DNA from 2 places in the Idiomarina sp. 29L genome. Region 2 is predicted to be linked to the other one. Evidence: predicted binding sites of a transcription regulator. Region 2 holds the regulator's gene; the other holds the start of a gene.
The links. Region 2 encodes sigma-54, which starts transcription at its own class of promoters, with help from an activator protein. Its sites were predicted from a motif close to GTTGGCACGNNNNTNGNNT; they were not measured.

Region 1: the regulator sigma-54 is predicted to act here: its motif matches at 1,734-1,752, upstream of EST55_RS08600 (P-II family nitrogen regulator).

What each region holds. Positions count from the first base shown of each region.
Region 1 is NZ_SDJS01000003.1:248,476-256,922, forward strand. It holds gene glpQ (glycerophosphodiester phosphodiesterase) at 1-528, opposite strand, end outside; gene EST55_RS08595 (cysteine synthase A) at 521-1,573, opposite strand; gene EST55_RS08600 (P-II family nitrogen regulator) at 1,789-2,127, shown strand; gene EST55_RS08605 (ammonium transporter) at 2,140-3,327, shown strand; gene cfa (cyclopropane fatty acyl phospholipid synthase) at 3,399-4,514, shown strand; gene EST55_RS08615 (AI-2E family transporter) at 4,511-5,584, opposite strand; gene EST55_RS08620 (EAL domain-containing protein) at 5,756-7,372, shown strand; gene EST55_RS08625 (gamma-glutamylcyclotransferase) at 7,365-7,943, opposite strand; gene EST55_RS08630 (hypothetical protein) at 7,954-8,447, opposite strand, start outside.
Region 2 is NZ_SDJS01000002.1:342,407-350,853, reverse strand. It holds gene mgtE (magnesium transporter) at 1-626, opposite strand, end outside; gene EST55_RS05325 (HPr family phosphocarrier protein) at 630-905, opposite strand; gene rapZ (RNase adapter RapZ) at 898-1,749, opposite strand; gene ptsN (PTS IIA-like nitrogen regulatory protein PtsN) at 1,740-2,210, opposite strand; gene hpf (ribosome hibernation promoting factor) at 2,214-2,501, opposite strand; gene EST55_RS05305 (RNA polymerase factor sigma-54) at 2,528-3,988, opposite strand; gene lptB (LPS export ABC transporter ATP-binding protein) at 4,010-4,735, opposite strand; gene lptA (lipopolysaccharide transport periplasmic protein LptA) at 4,738-5,274, opposite strand; gene lptC (LPS export ABC transporter periplasmic protein LptC) at 5,243-5,806, opposite strand; gene kdsC (3-deoxy-manno-octulosonate-8-phosphatase KdsC) at 5,803-6,357, opposite strand; gene EST55_RS05280 (KpsF/GutQ family sugar-phosphate isomerase) at 6,359-7,336, opposite strand; gene EST55_RS05275 (TetR/AcrR family transcriptional regulator) at 7,477-8,064, shown strand; gene mlaF (phospholipid ABC transporter ATP-binding protein MlaF) at 8,164-8,447, shown strand, end outside.

The DNA of each region.
Region 1 (8,447 bases), on a different contig from region 2:
TTTTATTTCAACATAGACGCCGGTACTCTTGCCGCGTGTACGGTTCAGTTCATGAATGAGTTTCAATTGCTCGTCTAACGTTTGAACCGGAAAGCGAACATCGTTATTAGAGAAGCGGTTCGGGTAAACCAGTTCATAGTCTTTATGACGAGGCGTTATTGACAGCTGCTTTAATTCTCCAAGCGAAAAATCCACCACATAATAATGTCCGTCCGGTCGGTGTTTCTCCGGAAAAACTTGAGAGACATCAGTAATATAATCAAGCACTTCGTCATGCAAAACCACAGGAACACTGTCCCTGGTCAATTGTATGTCTTGTTCGATGTAATCTGCACCCATTGCATGAGCCATCACGGTACTGGCTTGCGAATGCTCAGGCACATATCCTGAGGCCCCCCGGTGCGCTATGTCTAGAAACTGTGGAACTTTAAGGTTCGATAATGAGCCTTCTTGCGGTATTTCCTCTGCCTTTAACGGCAATATCACGACACTGAACAGTGCTGCCGCTAGAGCGATATTTTTAGTCATTGTTCCAACTCACATCTAACACCTTATCGCCCAGCGAGCGGTAACGCTCAAACAGTGTTTCTATTGCTTCAGGTTCCGGGTTTAATTCCCGACCACGCAAGTATTCAGGGTTATAAAGCTTACTGGCCGATCGCTCTCCTAAGTCACAAGCGAAGGTGACAATGCGCTGCCCCGCTCCTTTTCTAAGCGCCGCCGCCAGAGCAGCCGCCACGTTCAATGCAGAGCTGCTGCCGAGCACAATACCGTCTTTGTCCCGCACATAGCGGGAAATAGTCACTAAGTCCTGATCCGGTAAGTTAACCGCATGATCTATTTGGGCCTGCTTAAAGTTTTCGACCAAACGCATAATGCCAATACCTTCGGTCATCGACCCACCGTGCGACACATACTCGCCGGTTTTCAAAAACTCATAAATGCCCGAGCCGTCAGGGTCTGCCAGCCACACGTCAATGTTTGAGTCCTGCTCTTTGAAAAACTTAGAGTTACCGCCAATAGTACCGCCCGTACCTGCCACCGACACAAAAACGTCGATATTACCGTTCATTTGTTCCCAAATTTCGGGCGCGGTGTGCAGGTAATGCGCCCGTGCGTTACTGGTATTTTCAAACTGATTCGCCCACCAGCAATCATCGCGCTCTTCTGCTAACCGGCGCGCCGTATGGTAAAAGTGGTTTTCATTTTTAAACGGCACTGGGTCAACCGCCATAAGCTCACCGCCATGCAAACGTATCATTCGCTCTTTTTCCGGCGTCTGGTCATTCGGCATCACTGCCAGCATGTTTAAGCCGTATGCTTTGGCAACCACTGCCAGGCCAATGCCTGTATTTCCCGCAGTGCCCTCAACCACCGTCATACCGGGCTTGAGTTCGCCTCGCTCCATGGCATCTTCGATAAGTTGCTTAGCCGCGCGATCCTTAATCGAACCGCCCGGGTTTTGAAACTCGCATTTCACGAATATATCGCAACCGGTCAAGTCCGATAACGACGGAATACGCAACAAATCGGTCTGTCCAATTAAGTCACTCTGACGTTCACCTACCAGCATGGCTAAACCCTGTAATCATTCAATAGTGTTGGTAAATAGTATCTCTTCTGAGCGCACTGCATCAACAGAACTTTTTGGTGCAGTGCACTGGCATAGTGCACATTCCCGGTCGGAAACGATCATAAAAATAAAATTATTTAATATTATCAATAACTTAACTTTTGGCATGGTTCGTGAATAGGAGGTAACAACATTTATTTAACAAGGTAAAGCTCATGAAAATGATCATTGCACTCATTAAGCCTTATAAACTAGACGACGTTAAAGAGTCCCTATTCGAAATAGGATGCCGAGGGCTGACCGTGTCTGAAGTCAGAGGCGTCGGTCGCCAGAAGGGGCATACCGAACTTTACCGCGGTGCCGAATACACTGTTGATTTCCTGCCTAAAATTCGTATCGAAATTGCGGTCACCGAAGCCCAGCTCGATCGTGCATTAGAAGTTATTCAAGCCGCCGCCCAAACCGGAACTATTGGTGACGGCAAAATTTTTGTCACACCGCTGGAGCAATGTATACGCATCCGAACGGGTGAAACTGACGAACACGCTTTATAAGAGGAACCTATTATGGATTATCAGCAGCAACTGGCTCAGCTTCCCTTTGTTTTAGATACCTTCTTTTTGCTCATCTCCGGCGCCTTGGTTATGTGGATGGCAGCAGGCTTTTCAATGCTCGAAGCCGGCCTGGTAAGAGCTAAAAACACGACAGAAATACTCACCAAAAACATCACCTTGTATGCATTAGCCTGCCTTAGTTACCTATTTATTGGTTACTCGGTCATGTACCCGGATGCAGCGCCTACTACCCATTCAGCCGATGCCGGCTTCTTTTTTCAAATGGTGTTTGTTGCCACCGCAATGTCTATTGTTTCAGGCGTTGTAGCAGAGCGTATGAAACTCAATAGCTTCTTAATTTTTTGTATTGCATTAAGCGCCCTAATATACCCTGTACAAGGTGCCTGGAGTTGGGGTGGCGGTTTCTTGGCAGAGCTTGGCTTTGTCGACTTTGCCGGCTCAAGCATTGTTCATTTAACCGGAGCATCTGCCGCTTTTGCTGCGGTTCTGCTGCTTGGCCCGAGACTTGGCAAATACTCTCGAAGCGGCGCGGTCATGGCTATTCCCGGCGCGAATATGCCATTAGCGACATTAGGTACGTTGATTCTATGGTTCGGCTGGTTCGGCTTTAATGGCGGTTCACAGTTAGCGTTAAGTTCGGTCAATGACGCCAACGCCATTGCATCTGCTTTCGTCAACACCAACATATCCGCTGCCGGGGGAACGGTTGCCGCTTATGCTTTTACCAAAGTGTTTTTTAAAAAAGCTGACCTGACCATGATTTTAAACGGCACACTGGCAGGGTTGGTCGCTATTACGGCGCAACCAGTAACACCGCCGAGTTGGTTAGCGGCAACTATTGGTCTCGTCGCCGGTATTATCGTTGTTCTGTCAATTATCGTCTTAGATAAACTGCACATCGATGATCCCGTTGGAGCGATATCCGTTCACGGCGTTATCGGTATATTCGGTACGCTTGTGGTGCCGCTGAGTGATTCAAGCGCAGCATTCCTGACACAGTTTATCGGTCTATCGATCATTCTCGCCTGGGGTTTTCTGACCAGTCTCCTGGTTTGGGGCTTACTGAAAGTGACTCTAGGTATAAGAGTAACGAAAGAAGAGGAATATTCAGGGCTCGACAAAGTTGACTGCGGTGTAGAGGCTTATCCGGAGTTTATTCGTTCCCCCGAGGGACAATGAGTAGTCATTGTCAGGGTTATAGCTTCCTGTTAAGTTAATGCGACATTTCTGTAAAGAATGGACCAAATGTTATGGCAACGTCCAAAGCGTATGTTGAGGAATTATTAGCCAAGGCCGATATTCGCATTAACGGAAACCGGGCCTGGGATATGCAAGTTCATGACGAGTCTGTTTTTGATGAGGCTTTGTCTCGTGGGAACCTGGGACTCGGCGAGTCTTACATGGCTCGCCTGTGGGACGCCGAGTCTCTTGATCAGTTCTTTTTTAAACTACTGCGTTCCGGCATTCAGGACGAAGTAAACCCGGCTCGCCTTATTTTTCACTCACTAAAAAGTCGTTTGTTTAATTTGCAGGACAAATCACGCGCATGGAAAGTGGGTCAGCATCACTATGACATGGGCAACGATCTGTATCAGGCAATGCTTGATGAGAATATGGTCTACACCTGCGGTTACTGGGAAAAAGCCGACAATGTCGACGATGCCCAACGTGACAAGCTAGAGCTTTGCTGTCAAAAGCTTGGGCTTAAGCCCGGCATGACGGTGCTAGACATAGGCTGTGGTTGGGGCAGCTTTATGAAGTACGCCGCCGAAAATTACGGCGTAAAATGCGTTGGTGTCACTATATCCAAAGAGCAAGTCGCACTGGGCGAGAAACGCTGTGAAGGACTACCTGTCGAGTTCCGTTTACAGGACTATCGTGACTTAAACGAGCAATTTGACCGGGTGATTAGCCTGGGTATGTTTGAACACGTTGGTCAGAAAAACTACGACGACTATATGGACGTTGCTCTGCGCTGCACCAAACCGGACGGCCTTTTCCTACTACATACCATTGGTAAAAATGTCAGCGATACCGCCGCCGACCCATGGATTAGCAAGTACATATTCCCTAACGGAGAAATTCCCTCGATTTCTCAAATTGGTCAGGCGTTGGAGCAGAAGTTTGTCTGCGAAGACTTTCATAACTTTGGTGCTTATTACGACAAAACCCTTATGGCCTGGTTTGAGAACTTCGATGCCGCCTGGCCTCAACTGAAAGCACAGTTTGACGACGAGTTTTATCGTATGTGGAAGTACTATCTGCTTTCCTGTGCGGGCGCTTTTCGCGCCCGCGACATTCAGCTTTGGCAGTGGGTACTGTCGCCAAACGGGCAACTCGACGGATACTTAAGACCGCAGCTTTAACGCTGCGGCTCGTCGTCCTCATAAACATCCGAGGTATTAAACTCAGTCATAAACAGCTGCCAGAACACCAGGAATAGCGCAGCAATAAGTGGTCCCAGCACAAAGCCGGTGATACCGAACAGCGCAATGCCGCCCAGCGTTGAGAACAGTACCAAATAGTCGGGTAACTTAGTGTCACGACCAACCAACAGAGGGCGCAGTACGTTGTCCGCCAACCCAATAACAATTGCACCGTACGCCACCAAAATAGCGCCCGCAATCCAGCTTCCGGTTGCAAACAAGTAAACCGACACCGGCAACCAAACCAAACTCGCGCCTACCGCCGGTATTAATGACAAGAACGCCATCACTACGCCCCATAAAATAGGGCCGGGAATACCAAGCAGCCAGAATATCAGCCCACCTAATGCGCCCTGAACCATAGCGACAACAATATTGCCTTTTACGGTGGCTCGGGTGACCTCCGCGAACTTTTGAAATAGCTTGCGCTCACGTTCGTCACCCAGTGGCAATGCCTTCATCAAGACATGCAGCAACTGCTTACCGTCGCGAAGCAAAAAGAAGGTCAAATACAGCATTAGTGCGACGCTCATAATAAAAGCGAAGGTGTTTTGCCCAATGCTAAGTGCTTGCTCCGCCAACATTCGGCTTGCCGTCACAGCAAATGATGACAGGCGCTCTCTAACGTCGGCTGGCGTAATATCAAACTGAGCCAGTAAGTCATTAATAAAAGGAAATGCGGTTCTAATTTCTTCGAAAAACTCACCCGGGTTGACCTTGCCTGAGTCAAGCTTTTGATAAAAGCTTAGCCCTTCCTGAACAAACGAATAAGCAATGCCTAAAACCGGCAACACAACAATGAACAAGGCGACCATTAATGTGCTTAACGCCGCCCGGTTCGGCTTGTCGCCAAACACACTTTTGAGCTTTTCCTGTAACGGGAAAAAAATAACAGCAACCGCGCAGGCCCAAAAGATGGCGCCCCAAAACGGCTGCAACACTAGCGCGAACGCAACACTTACCAATGCCAGCGCTAGCACAAATGAGCGTCTTTCCAGTGACTCTCTCACGATACCCTCCATCGGGACTAAAGTAGCTCTACTTGACAGTAGATAACATTAAACACACTCTAATGCGAGATAATAACCTATTAACATAACACGATATTATAAGTAGGAATAATGGTAACCTTTTCAAAAATAAGCCGATTTTTTCAGAAGGTGTTGATTAGGGCATTGCGAATGCAAACGGAAAGCGTTTTTATCGTGAGCTTCGTTTTACTGGTTTTAAGCGCTGCGATAGTTCGGTTGGTTATCAGCTCTGGTGGGTTACCTAGTATTTATAGTTCACTCATTTATATTCCGCTGGCTATCGTCGGTTTATTATTCGGTTTTAGAGTGGGGCTGTTGTTTGGGGCCATTGTCGCGATAGTCATGGGGCCTTTTGCTCTATCCTATCCATTCATCAGCGATAACTTAGTGTCAACTGGGTGGTTTTTTTTGCTGATGAGTTGCACCTTTGTTCCGGTTATCACCGGTTTGGTCTCAAGCACATTAAAAACCACTCTCCGCCGAGAACAACACGCTAAGTTCCGCCATCAAGAAACGGGACTGCCGAATATCAAAGCATTGCTAGGATATTTTAAAAGCTTGTCTAAAAACCCCCGTTTAAGTGATGAATCCCTGTTTGATATTATTGACATTCGCCTAAAAAACTTCGACGACATTCAACAAAAAATAGGCACCGAGAAAGCTCACAGGCTGGTCAAGTTGATGGCCAAGCAATTGAGTGAATTGTTAGGTAATCAGGTTCACTTTGGACAAGCTTCCGACAATGAACTTATCGGCGTGCAGCATGCTGCAGAAAAAGAAAACCACGACGTTCAGGATAACCTGAAAGAGTATCTGCAAAAAGAGGTTCAGGCGGAAGATGGAACCTCCTACCAACTCGACCCCAGTGCCAGTATCCTAAGAGTTAATAAGCGACAGTTAACAGAAAGCTCTCAAGAAGTGCTCAACCGATCACGCGAACGCGCCTATCGGGTTAAAGACAGCGACGATATTCTGTCATTTTTTGATGAGAGCAAACCAGCAAAGCAGCAGTCAAGCTTTTCAAAACAATTCAGTGACGCTCTCATCAATAACGAAATGTCATTGCTTTATCAGCCACGACTAAGCACGGTCACCGGACATTTTGAGTCGTTAGAAGTTTCCAGCCGATGGCTTCATCCGACCAGAGGCGACATTGTATTTAGCGAGTTTTCTTCAATGATTAAAGAAAACCAGCTAACGAAAGAGTATTTAATGTGGATGATTGAGTCTTGTTTTAAGGACTTAAGTCAATTTGCTCAGCAGCAACGCCAACCTAAGGTATCTATCGATATTTCTCTGGGCGAATATGTGGAACCTAATGTTTTATACGCACTGGCAAATAAAATACAAACGACGGATTACCCACCCACTCGTATTTGTATAGAAGTTCTGGATTCAGCATTGATGAACCTTACCCCTAAAACGCGAACTTATTTAGAAAAGCTGCATAATATTGGCTGTAATATTATCGCGGACCATTTTGGCGAGGGATTCTCCACCATTCAATCGCTCTTTAAACTGCCGGTGGATGCCATAAAACTATCCGACGAATTGATACACTCAGCCGGATCAAACAGCGACGCTAAACGCCAGCTCGCTTCTATTGTCAAAATAGCTCATGCTAAAGGCCTTCGAACCATTGCGACGGGCGTCAACAGTAAAGAAAAACTATTGCTACTCAAACATATTGGTTGTGAAGAACTGCAAGGCTCTGTTTTGACACCCCCAGTTCTCAAAGAAGCTCTTCCGTGGGAGCGAATTAAATAATATCCTGCGGCTTTTGATGGCAAAGTTGTTGATAAATATCAGCTACGTGCGGGTCATGAACGCCTAGCTGTTCCAAAGCCAGTTGCAGTTTCACTAAGTACTCACTGTTTGGTCCACTGGGTCCTGAGGCGCTACCTATATGCTTAGCCAACTCTTCACTGCTGGCGGGGCCTAAGAATGCCTGATTGTCTTCCGTCGCAATATAGACAAGCCCTTCATGCTGGCTGCCGTCTCTAAACGTCATGGGTGTGGTAAAGCGTAAATAGCCGTTTTTCTCGCGGTGATCTAAGTGCTCAAACACATCCGGCGTTACTTTGTAGGCCATCCCTGTACATTTCTCTCCCGGAGTCTCAATTAAAGTCAACACGCGCCCCGGTGCTTCCGGCGTACCTCGATGATCATGAGAACCCTGCCAAAAGCGTCGTGACCAGCCTTCAATATAAGCCGGCGCACGCTCTAAGTATGGAAAGTCGACTTTGTAAATCAACGACCCATAGCCGAAAAGCCAAACCTCACTGTGGCCACTTAAGTCCTGACGTTTTTTGTTTTCGGCTATGGTATTTTGCGACATACTTCTCCCGTTACGGCTTGTCGTTATTTAAGTCTTCTTCCTGCCGGAGGTAACCGGCGGCTTCCTCATCAGACGTTTGCTGCTTCTCATCTAAACGTTCTTGAGAGCCCGGAATCGCACGAGTCTGCTCATTAAGCTGATGAATTTGCGAGGCATTACCCAAATCACGCTTGCTGGTCAGCGACGCTATTGACTCTCTGTCTTTCAAAAAGTCTATCACATCGTTTCGTATACTCTCGAGCTCCGCATCGGCTCTGTGCATTTCCAGAATATGCCGCGGGTGCTCCAGATTTCTCATACCGGTAGCAGCAAAGGTCGTCGTTACTAATCTGGAAACAATAACCCAAGGGGTAATACTGCTTCTAACCAGCGTATTTTCAGAGCGTGTGCTGTCGTGAATACCGGTTCCGGTTGATATTTTAGACTCGGTGAATGTACCTTCACATTTAAAATAAATAAGTAACGACTCAAACTGGATCTCGGCGAAGAATAAATGTGCTACAT
Region 2 (8,447 bases):
GACATAATTTCATCGATGCGGCGGCTGGGGTCGACTGTAAGTAACTGAGTCAACGAAATCTCACCAGTGACTTTCTCATTGCGATCAACGACATAGAGTTTATCGGTTGCTTCGGGTAACTCTCCTTTAAGGCGCAGATAACGCAATACAACGTCGATAGTGACGTCTGAGCGTACGGTAATGGTATCGGTATTCATGATACCACCAGCGCTGTCTTCGGCGTAGGAAAGAGCGGTTTCTGCCCGCTCCCGGTCGCCTTCGTCCATGGACTTTAAGACTTCCTGATACACCGGCTCCGGCAAACCACGCAGAACGTAGGCGAGGTCATCGGTGTCCATGCCTTCGGTCGCTGCCGCCAGATTTTCCGGAGCCATCTGACGAATAATGTCTTTCTGAACTTCTTCGTTCAGCTCTTCAAGAATTTCACCGTGCTCGTCAATATCGACCAGCTTCCAGATTTTAGAACGGCTTTTCGGTGGAGAAGACTCTAACAGTAAAGCGACATCGCAGGCCGGCATGTTGTGCAGCATGCGTCGAGCTGCCACGAACATACCGTCGGCTAACGCAGAGTTAACCTCCTGAATTCGTTGCATGGCGTATTCTTTATCGGACAGCTCGGCTATCATTGGTTACTCGTTTTCCTCAAAGCGATCTTCGAACAATTCGCTCACCGCTATTAATGCGTCTTCTGCGTCATCGCCTTCGGCACAAACTTCGACCGACTTACCTTGTTGACTGGCGAGCAGCATTAAGCACATAACACTGGCAGCGTTAACGCATTGTTCACCCTGCTGAACGGTAATTTCTGACTTGAATGACTGTGTGAGCTGCGCAAGTTTGGTCGCAGCCCTAGCATGAAGGCCCAGTTTATTGCGTATAACAAGCGTCTTGCAAGCTTTACTCATGCTGCTTTAACTCCCGGTGACGAACCTGAACTTTCACTGATTTTTGTTCAAAGCGCTCCGCTAACTGCTGTGAAATATAAACGGAGCGATGCTGCCCACCAGTACAGCCTGTCGCAATCGTTAAATAGCTGCGGTTACTGCGTTGAAAGTGAGGCAGCCAAGTGCCTAAAAAGTTTTCGAGCTGATAGACAAACTTCGTGACCAACGGCTGTTGGCGAAAATAATGCTGTACGTCTGCATCTAAGCCGGTTAGCAACTTCAGTTCAGGTTGCCAGTGCGGGTTTGGTAATATGCGTGCATCAAATACAAAATCAGCGTCTTTCGGCAGTCCATACTTAAAACCAAAAGACTGAAAAACGATAATCAGTTTTTTGTCTGCTCGGCCGAGCACACGCTCGCGCACTTCTTCACTTAACTGGTGTAACGATAAGTCGCTGCTGTCCAGGCGCCAGGTGGCGCGCTCCATAATTGGTTCGAGCAACTTCCGTTCTGCCTGAAGCGCATCAACTAAAGGTAACTCCTTTTGTGAGAGCGGGTGCAAACGGCGTGTTTCACCAAAGCGCTTCAGTAAGGTGTTGTCGTCGGCATCAATGAACAGTACTTCTGGTTCAACCCCTTTGGGTAAAAAGTTTAGCGAGTCAAGCAGCTCTTCCGAATGTTCGGGCAGGTTTCTAACGTCAATGCTGATGGCAATTTTTGAATACTGCTCCATGACCGCATGAACCAGCGTGGGAAGTAGGCTAATGGGTAAGTTGTCGACGCAGTAAAAGCCAAGATCCTCGAGTACTCGAAGGGCGATAGTTTTACCCGATCCCGAGCGACCACTGACAATAATCAGTTGCATGGCTTATCTTCACCTTCCCCAATAAATAATTGATAAAGTGCGTTGTCACTTTCAGCGTTCCGAAGCGCGCGGGTGCAGTCTTTGTCATTCATGCGACGGGCAACGGCTGCTAATGTCTGCAAATGATTTTCATGCTCTGACTCTGGCACTAACAGCGCAAAAATAATGTCCACAGGTTGGTTATCAATCGCGTCAAACTCGATTGGCTCGTCTAACGTCAATAACACCGCAACCGGATGGCTGGCTTTAGCGAGTCGCCCATGAGGAATAGCAATACCTAAACCAATACCGGTACTTCCTAAGCGTTCACGGTTAACCAAGCTTTCAAAAATGTCATGACGAGTAATGCCTGACAGTTTTGGCGCGACAATTTGGCTAATGGTTTCTAATAACCGCTTTTTACTTGCACCCTCGACTGCACACCTGGTGCAGTCGGGGCTTAACAACTCACTTATTTGCATGGACTAATGCTTTTTCATTTTTTCTTTGTGTTTAATAACCTGACGGTCAAGCTTATCGATTAAACCATCAATGGCTGCGTACATATCATCGTGAACAGAGTCAGCGAAAATCTCGCCGCCGTTCAGGTGCACGGTAGCTTCCGCTTTTTGATTCGTTTTTTCAACATTAAGGATGACGTGAACGTTGGTGATATGGTCAAAATGGCGCTCTAACTTAGCAAATTTTGTGTCCACATACTCACGTAGAGACTCAGTGATATCGATATGATGACCAGTAAGATTAATTTGCATAACGTCTTCCTTCTGCAGTTTACAAGTTATAAAAGACTCTTGCGTTGACTCGATGAGGGAATATTCAGTGATTCCCGATACTTCGCAATTGTCCTCCTCGCTACTTTGATGCCTTGCTCGGCTATCAGTTCAGCGATTTTGCTGTCGCTTAATGGTTTGCTACGGTTTTCTGCAGCGACTAACTTCTTAATTAAAGCACGTATTGCGGTACTTGAACACTCACCTCCACCTTCTGTACTGACATGGCTAGAGAAAAAGTATTTTAATTCAAAAATGCCTCGTGGGCAGTGCAGAAACTTCTGCGTTGTTACCCGTGAAATGGTGCTTTCATGCATTTCCACGGCTTCAGCGACATCATTGAGTACCATTGGTTTCATGGCCTCTTCACCGTACTCAAAAAAGCCCTGCTGGCGCTGAACAATACAGTTGGCAACTTTCAACAGCGTTTCATTGCGACTCTCCAGACTTTTAATAAACCAACGCGCTTCCTGTGTATGGTTTTTAATGTACTGACTGTCTGCCGAGGACTTCGCCGCTTTACTCAGTGCCGCGTATTCTTCATTGACCTTTAATTTAGGTACGCTATCCGGGTTTAATTCGACCACCCAGCGACCATTCTTTTTCATGACCGCAACGTCAGGAATCACGTACTCAACTTCTTGTTGAGCAACTTGTTCGCCCGGGTGCGGGTGCATTTGCTGAATCAGCCGCATGACTTCACGTAAGTCATTTTCGGTTAATTTGAGCTTTTTCTGGATATTGCGGAAGTCTCGGTTGCCCAGCAAGTCCATATGCTCGCTAACCAGAGTGATAGCAGCGAGCTTAAACGGCGTGCTGTCGTCCAGTTGTCGTAATTGAATCGCCAGGCACTCGCTGACGGTACGTGCGCCGACACCGACTGGGTCAAAGTGTTGGATGCGCTTGAGTACCATGCAGACTTCTTCTTCGCCAACCTCGGGTAAGCGCACAGACTCAATAATGTCTTCAATATTCGTTGTTAAATAACCATTGTCGTCAATGGCTTCGATAATGGCTTCGCCAATCGCAGTGTCTTCTTCAGAAAAGTGCGACAGTTGCATTTGCCAAATCAGATGGTCTTGCAAAGACTCGCTCGTTGAGCCTTGGTACACCTCATAGTCACCGTCGTAGGATTTGCCGTTTGAGGCCGCTCCGGTAGCAGGAGTCGACGATGAATAGGTATCATCCCATGTGCTGTCCACAGGGAGGTCTTCTGGCATTTCCTGAGTTTTTATAACATCGGAGGTTTCACGCTGACTGTCGTCTTTATTTGACGAATGAGGGGAGTCGGTGCTGTCACCGTCATGAGGTTGTTCGCTTTCAACTTCCAGTAACGGGTTATTGTCCAGCGCGTCCTGAATTTCAGCCTGTAAGTCGAGCGAAGAAAGCTGCAGCAAGCGTATCGCTTGTTGTAACTGAGGCGTCATGGTCAGTTGCTGACCAATTTTTAGCTGCAGACTTTGTCTCATGGTTATCGTCCCGGTATCACGTTAAAGGGTGAACTGCTCACCGAGGTAAACATCTTTAACCTGTTGATTCGATAATATACTTTCTGCATCTCCGCTGGCAATAAGTTCTCCGTGACTAACAATGTACGCATGCTCACAAACGGACAAGGTTTCTCTGACATTGTGGTCTGTAATAAGTACACCAATACCACGCTGCTTTAAATGTTCAACAATTTTCTTAATGTCGATAACCGAAATTGGGTCGACGCCTGCAAAGGGCTCATCCAGAAGAATAAACGTGGGCTCTGCGGCAAGGGCGCGGGCAATTTCGACACGACGTCTCTCACCGCCGGATAAGCTCATCCCCAGACTGTTCGCAATATGACCAATATTGAACTCTTCAAGAAGCGAGTCGAGCTGTTCTTCGCGAGCGTCCGCTGAAAGCTCTTTACGGGTTTCTAATATCGCCATCAGGTTATCGCGCACGGTCAGCTTTCTGAAAATCGATGCTTCTTGCGGTAGATAACCAATTCCGCGGCGAGCACGCTCATGCATTGGCAGAGACGTTAGGTCGTCTTTGTCTAGTAAAATCTGGCCTTTGTCGCTGTTGATTAAGCCGACAATCATATAAAACGTCGTTGTTTTCCCCGCACCATTGGGCCCTAAGAGCCCAATAATCTGGCCCTGACTGACCTCCAGGCTAACGTCCTTTACAACCTGACGACGCTTAAAGCTTTTGGCAAGATGTTTGACTCGTAAGGTGGCCATAATTAAGGGTTCTCGTTGTCGGTTTTGTCGTCTTTTGTTTTCGGCGTAAATATCGTAATTACGCGCCCGTTATCGGCATCAGAGCTGCTTGCAGAGATCGTCTGTGCGGCTAAGTCGTAGACGATCGTATCACCGCTTGAACTGCTTGTGCCCTGAGAGATTTTCGCGTCCCCGCTGAGCTCGAGACGTTGTTCGACTTGGAAGTAGGTTATTTTATTTGCCTGAGCGCTAATATCGTTGCCGTTTTCCAGGGTCTGCGTGTAGGTTGCCGGTGAACCTTCTGCAATAAAGGTGTCCGCCTGCTCGCCGCTTTCGCTGGCAGAGGCTTCGAGTCGGTCCGCCTTAATAAGTAGTGTGCCCTGACGGATAACAACATTGTCAGTAAGTACTAACTTATTGTTTTTTATGTCGAATTGCTCATGGCTTGACTCGACTTCCATCGGCTTTTTAAAGTCAGCCTTTCCTTGCGCCATCGCCGTCAAAGGCAATGCGATAAGCACAAAAAAGCTAAGACTTAGGCTGGAAAACCGTTTTAACATGTCGTTTTAACTCCATCATTTCTGCGCTCATGTCGGCGCTTAAACCATCTCCGCGAACTTCCACTTGCGGACCTCGCATTAATACCGGGTATTCAGTGCTCATTGATTCATTGGCTAAGTCGATAACCAGATATTCTGTCATAACGCGCTGTATGGGAGAACTTTCCTGCAATGCTAATATTTCAACGCTACGCTCCAGAATCAGCGTTTTATCATCGTAAAAGGTACCCTGCTCGGCGGTGACTTGCCAGGTCTCTGTGCCGTCTTCCGAAAATATTGAGTATTGAGGCTGCTTGAGCTCGGTTAAACCTATTTGGTTGTAATGAGCCATTTCTTCTGAGCGAATCTTATGCGCCAGGACGCCATCACTTTCAAATATTTTGGTTTCAAGTCCGTAGGCGGTAAAATCTGGCTGCATCAGTTTGGTCGCCGTGGCAGCGCTTTCTCTGCCATCGTCACTAAAAGGGCGCAGAACGAGCAATAGTCCGGCACCAAACAGAAGAACTATAATACCGACGATGCGCCAATTCACACACTGGCTCCTTTGGCGTCATGCAAAAGTCCCTGACTTAACATAATCAAGTCACACACCTCACGAACCGCGCCAAAGCCACCGGCACAGCGGGTAATGTATTGAGCCTGCTGTTGAATGGAAGGGTGTGCATCTTTTACAGCAACACCAATGCCGGCTTGCTGTATCAGCGGAAGATCGGGTGTGTCGTCTCCGACATAGGCAGTCTGTTCAGCATTCACGCCGTGATGAGTCAGAAGCTCATTATATGCCTGGGTTTTGTCGGCTTGTCCCTGATAGATGTCAGACACGTCTAAATGCTGCATTCGACGCTCAACGATGTTCGATTGGCGACCGGTGATGACAGCTGTCTGTATGCCCGCATTCTTAAGTGCTTTCATACCAAAGCCGTCCCGAGTGTGGAAAGCTTTCAGCTCTTCACCATCGTTGCCAAGGTATATTCGACCATCCGAAAAAACACCATCGACGTCGAGAATTAACAGCCGAACCTTTGAGAAGCGCTCAAACAATTGCTTTTCAATGTCCCCATACCAGGTATTAATACACTCCATGTTACAGAACTCCCGCTTGCAGTAAGTCATGCATATTCATTGCGCCGCAAGGACGACCTTCATGGTCGGTAATAATCAGTCCGTTTATTTTGCGATCTTGCATTAGTTTTAATGCTTCGGCAGCCAGCATATCCGCATTCGCGGTCGTGCATGAACGCGTCATCACATCAGCAATAGAGGTGCTGTGCACATCGACCTGATTATCCAGAATACGGCGTAAATCACCATCGGTAAAAATGCCGGCTAATCGGCCGTGAGTATCTGTAATTGCGGTCATGCCCAGACCTTTACGAGACATCTCCAATAAGGCGTCACGAATAATATCGGTTTCTGACACCAGTGGAATACGTTCGCCAGTGTGCATAATATCGTGCAGGCGCAGTAATAAGCGCTTTCCTAGTGAGCCACCTGGATGCGACAAAGCAAAGTCGTCGGCGGTAAAACCTCGCGCATTTAGGAGTGCGACGGCTAACGCGTCTCCCATGACCAATGTTGCGGTAGTGGACGCTGTTGGCGCCAAACCTAATGGACAGGCTTCCTGAGCGACCGCAATGCACACGTGGGTATCTGCAAGCCGAGCCAGAGTGGATTCAGGCTTGCCTGTCATGGCAATCAGTGGCACACCAAGGCGTTTAATCACCGGTAAAATGTTCAGAACCTCTGACGTTTCACCACTGTTTGAAATAGCAATAACCACATCTTGAGCCGCAACCATGCCTAAGTCGCCGTGACTGGCTTCGCCTGGGTGCACGAAGAACGATGGTGTTCCCGTTGATGCCAATGTGGCGGCTATTTTCCCGCCAATGTGCCCTGATTTACCCATACCGGTCACAATAACCCGGCCTTTGCAGTTAAATAATGTCTGACAGGCCGCATCGAAGTTATCATCGAGGTACTCATAAAGCCCTTCAATGGCTTGCTTCTCAATATCCAGGACTTGTTGCCCTAGTTGGCGAAAGTTCTGGGTCACTTGCTTCATTGCTTTTTCCCAATCTTAAGTCTACTGGGGCTATAATACGTTATTCGTTTGGGTTATGCCTACCGCCAAGGCGGAAATCTTGCGATTTTGCCTAAAATTAATTACTATACCAACCAGACGGTTTAGAAAAGGTGTTGTGTATGCAAACCCAAAATGATTCTCAGAACAAAGTCGGTCGCCCCAGTAACAAAGCGCTGATTTTGGATGCTGCGGATAGCTTAGTTGCTAGTGAGGGAGCTTCACACCTGACGTTTGATGCGTTGAGTCAGAAAACCGGTATCAGTAAAGGCGGTTTGCTTTACCACTTCGCCAATAAAGACGCTTTGCTTCAAGCCATGTTGCAGCGTCGTGTTGAGCGTTTTGAGTCGTTGAGAAAAGAGCATCTCAAGCGTCTTGATAGTGACCCAAATAAAGCCCCCAAGAGTATATTATTGGCCGCTTTGGATACGGATGCTGAGTGCGCCCGTTTAGGAAGTGGAATGCTGGCAGCTGCAGCGAGCAACCCTGAATTGCTGGAACCGTTAAAGCGCCATGTTAACGACACCATAAAGCAGATGGAACAGCATTTGGGTGAGCAAGTCGGACGAATGCTTTTTTACTCGGTGCATGGCGCCCGATTGTTCGAGCAATTGAACTTATGCGAGCAGTGTGTAACTGAAAGAGAGCAATTTGCGGAATATTTACTGAATCAAATCGATAAATTAACGGAAACCCACACCGGTAACTGATAAACTTTGCAACAATTATTACGGTGCAGGATGTAACCGGAAACCGTTATACTCTTCAGCTTTAATGAAGCTTAGCGGTCGAGAGAAACAGGAAAGCGTGTGACACAGTTAGTTGAGTTAAAAGACGTTCATTTTGGCCATGGTAACAGACCGCTATACAAAGGTTTGTCGTTAAGCGTGCCAAAAGGAAAAGTGATAGCGGTGATGGGCCCCAGTGGTATCGGCAAAACTACACTGCTGAAACTTATTGGCGGCCAGCTCAAGCCAAGTAAAGGCAGTATTAAAGTGGCTGGTGAAGAGGTGCCCCAGTTAAGCCGGGACAAGCTTTATGAGCTTAGAAAACGCATGAGCATGCTGTTTCAAAGCGGTGCGTTGTTTACCGA